2 regions of the Streptomyces colwelliae genome follow, and region 2 is predicted to be linked to the other one. Evidence: riboswitches for the same ligand, from Rfam matches in the RefSeq annotation. Region 2 holds a riboswitch; the other holds the start of a gene.
The links. Region 2 has a riboswitch for ZMP and ZTP ahead of ACNFOC_RS04200 (phosphoribosylaminoimidazolecarboxamide formyltransferase). Riboswitches for the same ligand answer to the same signal wherever they lie in the genome.
Positions count from the first base shown of each region.

Region 1 (4,396 bases), on a different contig from region 2:
ACGTCCGCTTCCGCTACGCCGACGACCTCCCCTACGTCCACCACGGCGTGACCTTCGAGGTACCGGCCCAGGGCATGACGGCGTTCGTCGGCCCGTCCGGCGCGGGCAAGACCACCGTCTTCTCCCTCATCGAGCGCTTCTACGACCCCGAGTCCGGCGCCATCACCCTCGACGGCCGGGACCTCGCGGAGTGGGAACTCTCCCAACTCCGGTCCGCCATCGGGTACGTGGAGCAGGACGCCCCGGTCCTGTCGGGTTCCCTGCGCGACAACCTGCTGCTCGGCAACCCGGACGCGGACGACGACGCCGTCACCCGCGTCCTGAGGACGACCCGCCTCGACGGCCTGGTCGCCCGCCTCCCGAAGGGCGCCGACACTCTCGTCGGCCACCGCGGCACCCGCCTCTCGGGCGGCGAACGCCAGCGCGTCGCCATCGCCCGCGCGCTGCTGCGCCGGCCCCGGCTGCTGCTCCTCGACGAGGCGACCTCGCAGCTGGACGCGGTGAACGAGGCGGCCCTGCGCGACACCGTCGCCGATGTGGCCCGTACGACGACGGTCCTGGTCGTGGCGCACCGGCTGTCCACGGTGACGATGGCCGACCGGATCGTCGTCATGGACGCGGGCCGGGTCCGCGCGGTGGGCACGCACCGGGAGCTGGTGAGCGCGGACCCGCTGTACGCGGAGCTGGCGGCGACGCAGTTCCTGGCGACGACTGGCTGACCTCGGGGAACGACTGAGGGCCGCCCGTTTCCGGACGGCCCTCAAGGTCTGCGTGCTCCGCGGGATCAGTGCTGCGGGCTCACGGCTCGATGCTGGGGAGGAGTCCCGTGACCGGCGCGGCGAGGTCGGTGACCTGGTGCAGCTGCTGGAGGTCGTTCAGGTGGTTCAGCCCCTGGAGCTGACTGGCGACCCGCGGGACCTCCGCCCGGTGCTCGGCGGGGATCTCGCTCACCGCGAGCGAGTCCAGCAGGGCGACCGGGCTGACCTTGCCGTCCTTGAAGGCGGGCGCGTCGGCGGCGTTCGCCATCGGCGCGACGAGGCCGGTGACCCCGACCGCGAGACCAACGGCGGCGGCAATACGTCGTGTTGAGATCATGCCCTCAGCAACGCGCCCGGTCCCCGCGCGGTCACGGGCACGGGTGGGCGCTCACCCGTCAGGCGGAGTGTGCCGCCCGGTTTGCCGACCCGGGCGTGACGGAGGAGTCTCGTAGGAGAGGCCCTCCGCGGCTCGCTCCTGTTCGGGCCGCGGCCCTCCGAGGAGGTCACCATGGGCACTGCGGCACGCCCCGGCTTCGACACCGAAGCCCTGCGCCGGGGCATCGAGGATCACACAGCGGCGACACTTCTGTCGCTCTACGCGGACGACGCCGAGATCCACGTCGTCGACCACCAGACCCAGCCCAGTCACCCCAAGGTCCTGCACGGCCGGGACGAGATCGGCGCGATGCTCGCCGACGTCTACAGCCGCGACATGACGCACAAGCTGGAGCAGTGCGTCGTGGAAGGGGACCGGGTTGCTTACAGCGAGTCGTGTCAGTACCCGGACGGGGCCAGGGTCCTCGCCGAGTCGATGCTCCTGCTCCAGGACGGCAAGATCACCCGGCAGACCATGATCCAGGCATGGGACGGCTAGCGGGGCTGGTACCGAGGGTCCGGATCAGCACCCGTCTGACCTGGACCTTCTCGGCGAGCACCGCACCCGCGCGTTCCGTCGTGACGCGACGCCGAGCAACGGTTACCGCAGCGGGTCTGCGCGCGTCCGCCGCTCTCCTGGGGTCGGCGCTGCGGGCGGCGCGATCCCACCCGCTTCCGCCGCCGCCTGCCGGTCGGACCCGGCACGTCCGGCGTCGGTGAGCGGGCCCCTGACGGTCGTAGGACCGTCCGTTAGGCTGTTCGTGGGTCGTGACTGGCGCTGAGGTGGAGCACCACCGTGGAGCGGCCCACGCGGAGTCGATGCCGTGCGCCTGGGCGATTGGTCAACCAGCTCAGGAGTGGATCATGTCCCAGGCACGACTCATGGACGGCACCGCGCTCGCCCGGCGCATCGTCGAGGACACCGCGAAGAAGGCCGCCGACCTCACGGAGCGCACCGGTACGGCGCCCTGTCTGGCGACGGTCCTGGTCGGCGCGGACCCCGCGTCCGTCACGTACGTCCGGATGAAGCAGAACCGTTCGCGCAAGGCCGGCATCGAGTCCCGGCACGTCGAACTGCCCGCCACCACGACCACCGTCGAACTGGTCGGCACCCTCACCGCGCTCTCCACCGACCCCACCGTGCACGGCATCCTGCTCCAGCACCCGATGGGTGAACACATCGACGAGCGGGCCGCGTTCGAGGCCATCGCGGCGGAGAAGGACGTGGACGGCGTCACCTTCGCGTCCTTCGCGACGATGAGCTTCGGCCTGCCGGGCTTCGTGTCCTGCACGCCCGGCGGCATCATGCGGCTGCTCGACGAGTACGACGTCGACCCGTCCGGCAAGCGGGCCGTCGTGGTCGGCCGCAGCGCGATCCTCGGCAAGCCGGCCGGCATGCTGCTGCTCGCCCGCGACGCGACGGTCACCTACTGCCACTCCCGCACCCAGGACCTTTCGGCGGTGGTGCGCGAGGCGGACATCGTGGTCGCCGCCGTCGGACGCCCCCGCCTGATCCGCGGCGAGGACATCAAGCCCGGCGCGGTCGTCATCGACGCCGGCTACAACGCGGGCAACGTCGGCGACGTCGACTTCGACTCCGCCGCCGAACGCGCCTCGCTGATCACGCCGGTACCGGGCGGTGTCGGCCCGATGACGATCGCCACGCTCCTGGAACAGACCGTGACCGCCGCCGCCCGGCAGCTCGGGGTGTGATCAGCGCGTCCACGCGCTGTAGTCCATGACGTCCCCGGCCTTGACGCCGTACTCGGGCTGGTCCTTCGTGAAGGTGCTCTCCAGTCCGAGGACGGCGCCGGTGGCCGGGTCCATGATCAGCATCAGGCGGCTGCCCGACTGCCGATACACATACGCCTGCCCGTGCCGCCCGAGGCGGTCGGTCACCTCCCCCACCGGCCGCAGCCCGTCCGCCCCCGCGAGCAGCCGCGCCAACGCGGCCGACTCACGCGCCCCGAGCGTCCAGTGGTCCAGCAACTCCCCCACGGCCGCAAGGAGTTCGGCAGTGGTCAACGGCGTCTTGCTGTACGCCGTCTCCTGGAGGTACGCCCGCAGTCCCGCCACGTCGTGCGGGGGCCGGGCATCGGGCGGGACATCGCTCCAACTCGGCGGATACGTCGTGTCCTTGAGGACATGCCCGTTCTCGACATCACGCTCCGTGTGACTGTCGTCCGCGTTCCAGCGCACGATGCGTTCCTCGGGGACGGTGACGGGTGGCTTGTCGTCCGACATGCCGAGACTCCAGGACTGCACGTGGGTTCCCTTGCGCAGAACGGGAGTTCCGTCGACGGCGACCGCCGCGGCGAGGGCGGCGAGCTGCTTCAGGGATACGGGCGTGGAGTGCGCCTGCACGACCAAGGGGCGGGGAGCCGCCACCGCCGGGGTACTGCTCGGCCCGCTCAGCACCAGAGTGAGCACGGTCGCGGCAACGGCAGTTGCGGCCGCGAGGCTCCAGAGCAGTCGGCGGCGCCGTGAACGCCGTTCGTACAGCAACCGGTTGAGCCCGCGCTCGGCGTGATGGTCGAGCGGCCCGTCGCCATAGAGGGGCCCATCGCTTGTGAACGGGTTGGCGCTACGAAGAAGTTCAAGCTCATCAGCCATGACGATGTTCCTCCGGGGCGACTGTGGCGCCCCAAAGGGGCGCGGGGAACTGCGCGACCAGCCACGACGGCGCAGCAGCCAATCGACAACACATCACGCCGCTCCTCCGGCCACCGCACTCAGCCTCTCTATCTCCGCTCTCAACCGCCGTCGCGCCCGGTGCAACCGCATCGCCGCAGCCCGCACCCCACACCCAAGAACCACGGCAACCTCCTCCACACCCAGTTCCTCCCACGCCGTAAGCCTCAACACCTCCTGGTCGCCTGACGACAACCGCGCCAACGCCTCGTGCACCCACGCCCCGGGGGCATCCGCATCAGGGCTGGCCACGACCTGCCGCCCATGCGCACTCTCGTCATTGCCCAGCCGCTCGACGAGCCGACGCCGCCGCCCGTATCCCCGCACCGCGTTGGCCAGGCAGTTACGGGCAACGCCGTACAGCCAGGGCAACGGAGCCGCCGGCAGATCCGCGCGGCGGCGCCAGGCGACGGTGAAGACCTCCGCCACCACTTCCTCGACCTCGCCGCTCCGCCCGTCCAGTCGCCGCGCAACGTAGCGGCTGACCGCCCAGTAGTGCTCGCGATAGGCAGCGGCGAAGTTCTCGTCGTTGCTCATGTCCCGTTCGTGTCCGGCACCGGGGCGATCGTCAC
Region 1 is NZ_JBLTJC010000199.1:178-4,573, forward strand. It holds partial or broken gene ACNFOC_RS32810 (ABC transporter ATP-binding protein) at 1-719, shown strand, start outside; gene ACNFOC_RS32815 (hypothetical protein) at 799-1,095, opposite strand; gene ACNFOC_RS32820 (nuclear transport factor 2 family protein) at 1,267-1,632, shown strand; ZMP/ZTP riboswitch at 1,892-1,976, shown strand; gene ACNFOC_RS32825 (bifunctional 5,10-methylenetetrahydrofolate dehydrogenase/5,10-methenyltetrahydrofolate cyclohydrolase) at 1,998-2,846, shown strand; gene ACNFOC_RS32830 (CU044_5270 family protein) at 2,847-3,746, opposite strand; gene ACNFOC_RS32835 (RNA polymerase sigma factor) at 3,840-4,361, opposite strand.
Region 1: linked by a shared signal. The riboswitch ahead of ACNFOC_RS32825 (bifunctional 5,10-methylenetetrahydrofolate dehydrogenase/5,10-methenyltetrahydrofolate cyclohydrolase) and the one ahead of ACNFOC_RS04200 (phosphoribosylaminoimidazolecarboxamide formyltransferase) in region 2 are both predicted to bind ZMP and ZTP.

Region 2 (4,396 bases):
GCAGCGGCCCGGCAGCATCGCTGAGTATCGAGGTGCGGGTGAAGTACCCGCACCTCGCCGACCTCGTCGCCGGTGGCGTCATCCGCTGGGCGATCTCGTCCAGTAGAACGGGATCGCCCTCGAACCGGTACTTGTCGAAGTACTCCGTGGCGGCCCGTCCGGACCGGAGCGTGAAGTGGCTTTCGAGGTGGGAGACGGCATGGATGCGGCGAGCGAGATCGGAATGTGTCACAGGAAGCCTGTCTCGGCCTGTCTCCCAGGCGTCCCGCCCGTCCACGACACGGGTTTGCCGCACGGACCCACGCCCAAGCGACCGTTGGGGCAGAAGGCGGGCGCTACAAGCGTCACAGCTCAAGCAGATCGCCGGATCGCCGACCCTGGTCCCTGGGGCAGGATCAAGGACGGCGGCAGCGATCCTGAACCGTTCGTCGAGCGCGGACCAGATCTCGTCCAACAGTTCCTCGGCGTTCCTGGCGCTGACAGCGGCCTCGGTGAAGGGAGCGGCGACCGAGACCTGTTCGCCATCGGAGTCGTAGGTGGTCAGCAGGACCGCCTCGCCCGGTTCCAGATCCTGCACGGCGAGGGTCATCACGTTGCTGGTCAGGCGTGCGGCGCGACTGGGCCGGGCGGCTCCGAAAACGGCGGTGCGTCCGCCGTCGCGGCTGATCAGCGCGGTGATCCGGGACGTCCGGATCGGCGGGTCCGGTTCGTACTCGAAGCCGCTGAGCGCTTCGGTGGGCGCGGCTCCCGCACGGAGTCGTTCCGCGGCCTGGGACACCTGCTCACCATTACCCAGAACCAGCCAGCCACCGGTAGCCGTGGCGGCGGCGTAGTGGCGCAGTGGATCATGTTTCCCCATGGTGCGGGGGCCGACCACGAGCTCACCGTCGATCAGTCGCAGGGCGCGGTCGCGCGAGGCAGGGCTGCGTCCGGTGAGGAAGTAACCACCCAGAACCGCTCCGGAGTGGGTGCGGGTGCACAGGACCCCGCGGCCCGGGTAGGGGTTGGCGGACAACAGGTCGTGGAGGTCGAGCATGCGGTGCCCTTTCTGGTCGGTCCGAGGACGGCATCCCTGTCGACGGCGCTTTCCTGACGCAGCGCCCCACGAGCGTCGTCGCAGGGCATGGTTCCTCAGTGGTGGAACAGCCTGAGGCCGGTGCGTGCGAGGGCGATCCGATGCTCGCGGCAGGCGTCTTCGACCTCGGCGGAACGGATCGATCCGCCCGGCTCGGCGATGTAGCGGACACCGTGCCGGTGTGCGTGGTCGACGTTGTCGCGGAACGGCAGAGCCCCGTCGGAGACGAACGCGACGCCCTTCAGACGGGCCATCCACTCGGCGCGCGAGCTGCCGGTCAGCTCTTCCCCCGGTTGGGACAGCGCACGGGAGAGGCGGGTGCTCTCGTCCGGCGTGAGGTCACCCTCGATGAAGCGGATCTGCCAGTTGATCCGGTCCTGGCGTCGGATGTCCGGCCGGAAGGCGAGAGCTCGAACCGCCGGATGGCGACGCAACCACCAGGTGTCGGCCTTCGCGCCGGCAAGTCGCGTGCAGTCGACGCGGGACTGCTGTCCCGCGCCGATGCCCAGCGTCACCCCGTCCCGCAGGTAGCACACCGAGTTGGACTGGGTGTGACGCAGCACCACCAGGCCGAGCAGAAGATCCTCCGCGGCCGTCGTGGGCAGCGCACCGCACACGACGTTCTCCAACAGCGTGGCGGCAAGCGGCACTTCGTCCCGTTGCTGGGCCAGGCGCAGGCCGAAGACCTCGCGCGTCTCACGCTCCGGCGGCACAAAGGCCGGGTCCGCCTCCATGACGAGGAAGCGGCCGTTCTTCTTCTTGGCGAGCGTTCCCACGGTGCCCGGCGCATAGCCCGGCGCGATGATGCCGTCGCAGACCACGCGGGCCAGCAATGCGGCAAGTTCCGCGTCGACCGGGTGCGAGACAGCGGCGAAGTCTCCGTAGGAGGACTTCGGGTCGGCGTCGCGAGCGCGGAGATACGCACTGGTCAGGGGGCCGACATCGGGCTGCTGAACGCCGTAGAGCTCCGCTGTCACGTCATCGACGGGCCCGGCCACGGCGGCACCGGCGGGTGAGACATGCTTGAAGGAAGCAGCCGCCGGCCGTTTCAGGGCCCGGCTCGCCTCACACACCAGCTGCCAGCCGTTCAGCGCGTCCAACATGTTGATGTACGACGGGCTTCCCTGCACCACCCGAACCGGCCACCGGCCGGGCCCCACCGGCGTGGCATGCGCCGGCTGCTGCTGTGGGTTGATTCCGTAACGCAGATCCACGTCTTGGCCTCCTCAGCGGAAATTCACTGGCGGAGGCGCCCAGGCGGTCGACGCTCACGTGAAAGAACAGCCGCTCCCCGGTGGTTGTCCACCCTCGCCAGTCGCGGCCGGGCACCACTGTATCGGCAGACACGGCGTGGTGATCGGTCAGGCTGTGTGTGGGGGGGGGAGCCAGTCGGCCCGTCCCGACCGACGGCGGAGCCCCTCTCCCTCGCGTTCCTGGACCGAGGTCAAGACGCCGCACCCGTGCCATCCTGGGCGACGTGAACCGCGACGATCTCGTACGGCTGCGCCAGGCCCGTGACCGCATGAACCGCGAGTACGCCGAACCGCTCGACATGGCCTCGATCGCGCGGACCGCGCTGATGTCCCCGGGCCACTTCCAGCGCAGCTTCCGCGCCGCGTACGGGGAGACGCCGTACAGCTATCTCATGACCCGGCGGATCGAGCGGGCGAAGGCGCTGCTGCGGCGCGGCGACCTCAGCGTGACCGAGGTGTGCATGGCCGTCGGCTGTACCTCGCTCGGTTCGTTCAGCTCGCGCTTCACCGAACTGGTCGGCGAGACCCCGAGCGCCTACCGCGCCCGCTCCCACGAGGCGGGCGCGGTGATCCCGTCCTGCGTGGCCCGCACTTTCACCCGCCCGAACCGGGCGGGACCACCGCTCCGCCCCTAGCCTGTCGTCCATGGATCTCAAACTCCGCCAGTGCTTCATCGCCGTCGACGACCACGACAAGGCGCTCGCCTTCTACTGCGACGTCCTGGAGCTGGAAATCCGTAACGACGTCGGTTTCGAGGGCATGCGGTGGGTGACCGTGGGGTCGCCGTTGCAGCCGGACGTGGAGATCGTCCTGGAGCCGCCGGCCGCGAACCCGGACGCCTCCCCCGCCGACAAGCAGGCCATGGCCGAACTGCTCGCCAAGGGCACTCTGCGCGGGGTCAACTTCACCACCGCCGACTGCGACGCCCTCTACGCCCGCGTCCAGGAGTCCGGCGCCGAGGTGGTCCAGGAGCCGACGGACCAGCCGTACGGCGTCCGCGACTGCGCGTTCCGCGACCCGGCCGGGAACATGCTGCGGTTCATGCAGCGCAGCGGCGATTGAAGGCGGGACCGAAAAAAGGACGGGCCGAAAATCACGCGGGCGCGTCGCATGCTCCCGCCTACGATCACGCCATGAGCGCACCGACCATCCGCTGGACCCACGCCTTCGTCGACCGCCCGCTCGGCCTCCTGGGCCCGGCTCACGCCTTCTGGACGGCCGTCACGAACACCCGGCTGTCCGAACCGCGCGGTGAACAGGGGGAGTTCGTCACCTTGCTGTCCGAGGGGGCCGACGCCTGTGTGAAGGTCCAGGGGGTCGAGGCGGGCGCGGGCGGCGCTCATCTCGACTTCTCCGTCGAGGACGTACCGGCGTTCGTGGGCGCCGCGCTGCGACTCGGCGCGGAGACCGTCGCCGAGCACGACGGCTGGGCCGTACTCCGGTCCCCCGGCGGTCAGTTGTTCTGCGCCGTCCCCTGGCACGGCGAGTCCGTACGACCGCCCGTCGTGGCCGGCAGCCGCCTCGACCAGGTCTCCCTCGACATCGGCCCCGGCTCCTACGACGCCGAAGTCGCCTTCTGGAGCGCCCTGTTGCCCGACTGGGCCTCGCTGGCGGGCGCGCTCCCCGAGTTCCACGTGCTCAAGCCCCCGCCCGGCCTGCCGATCCGCATCCTGCTGCAACGCCTCGGCGAGGAACACCTCGCCGCCGCCCATCTCGACCTGGCCTGCGCGGACATCGGCGCGGCCGTCGCACGGCACGAGGAACTCGGCGCGACCGTCGTCTCCCACGGCAAGCACTGGACGGTGATGCGGGACCCGGCGGGCGGCGTCTACTGCCTGACCGGCCGCGACCCGGAGACCGGCGGGCTGCCTAACCGCCCCTGACGCAGACGACGATCACCCGGGGGTCGTCGTACCGCGAGTCCGTCGGCCTCGGACAGGCGCTCGCCGTGTCCTGGCCGTCCTGCCTCAGCAACGGCGTCGGCGTCCCGCCGGGCTCATGCGACTGGCCCGGGTCCCGCAGCCACAGCGTGAGCCCGCCCCCGACGACCACGGCGACCGCCCACGCC
Region 2 is NZ_JBLTJC010000011.1:43,152-47,547, reverse strand. It holds gene ACNFOC_RS04205 (IMP cyclohydrolase) at 1-1,036, opposite strand, end outside; gene ACNFOC_RS04200 (phosphoribosylaminoimidazolecarboxamide formyltransferase) at 1,132-2,289, opposite strand; ZMP/ZTP riboswitch at 2,320-2,404, opposite strand; gene ACNFOC_RS04195 (helix-turn-helix transcriptional regulator) at 2,553-2,963, shown strand; gene ACNFOC_RS04190 (VOC family protein) at 2,974-3,390, shown strand; gene ACNFOC_RS04185 (VOC family protein) at 3,462-4,211, shown strand; gene ACNFOC_RS04180 (hypothetical protein) at 4,198-4,396, opposite strand, start outside.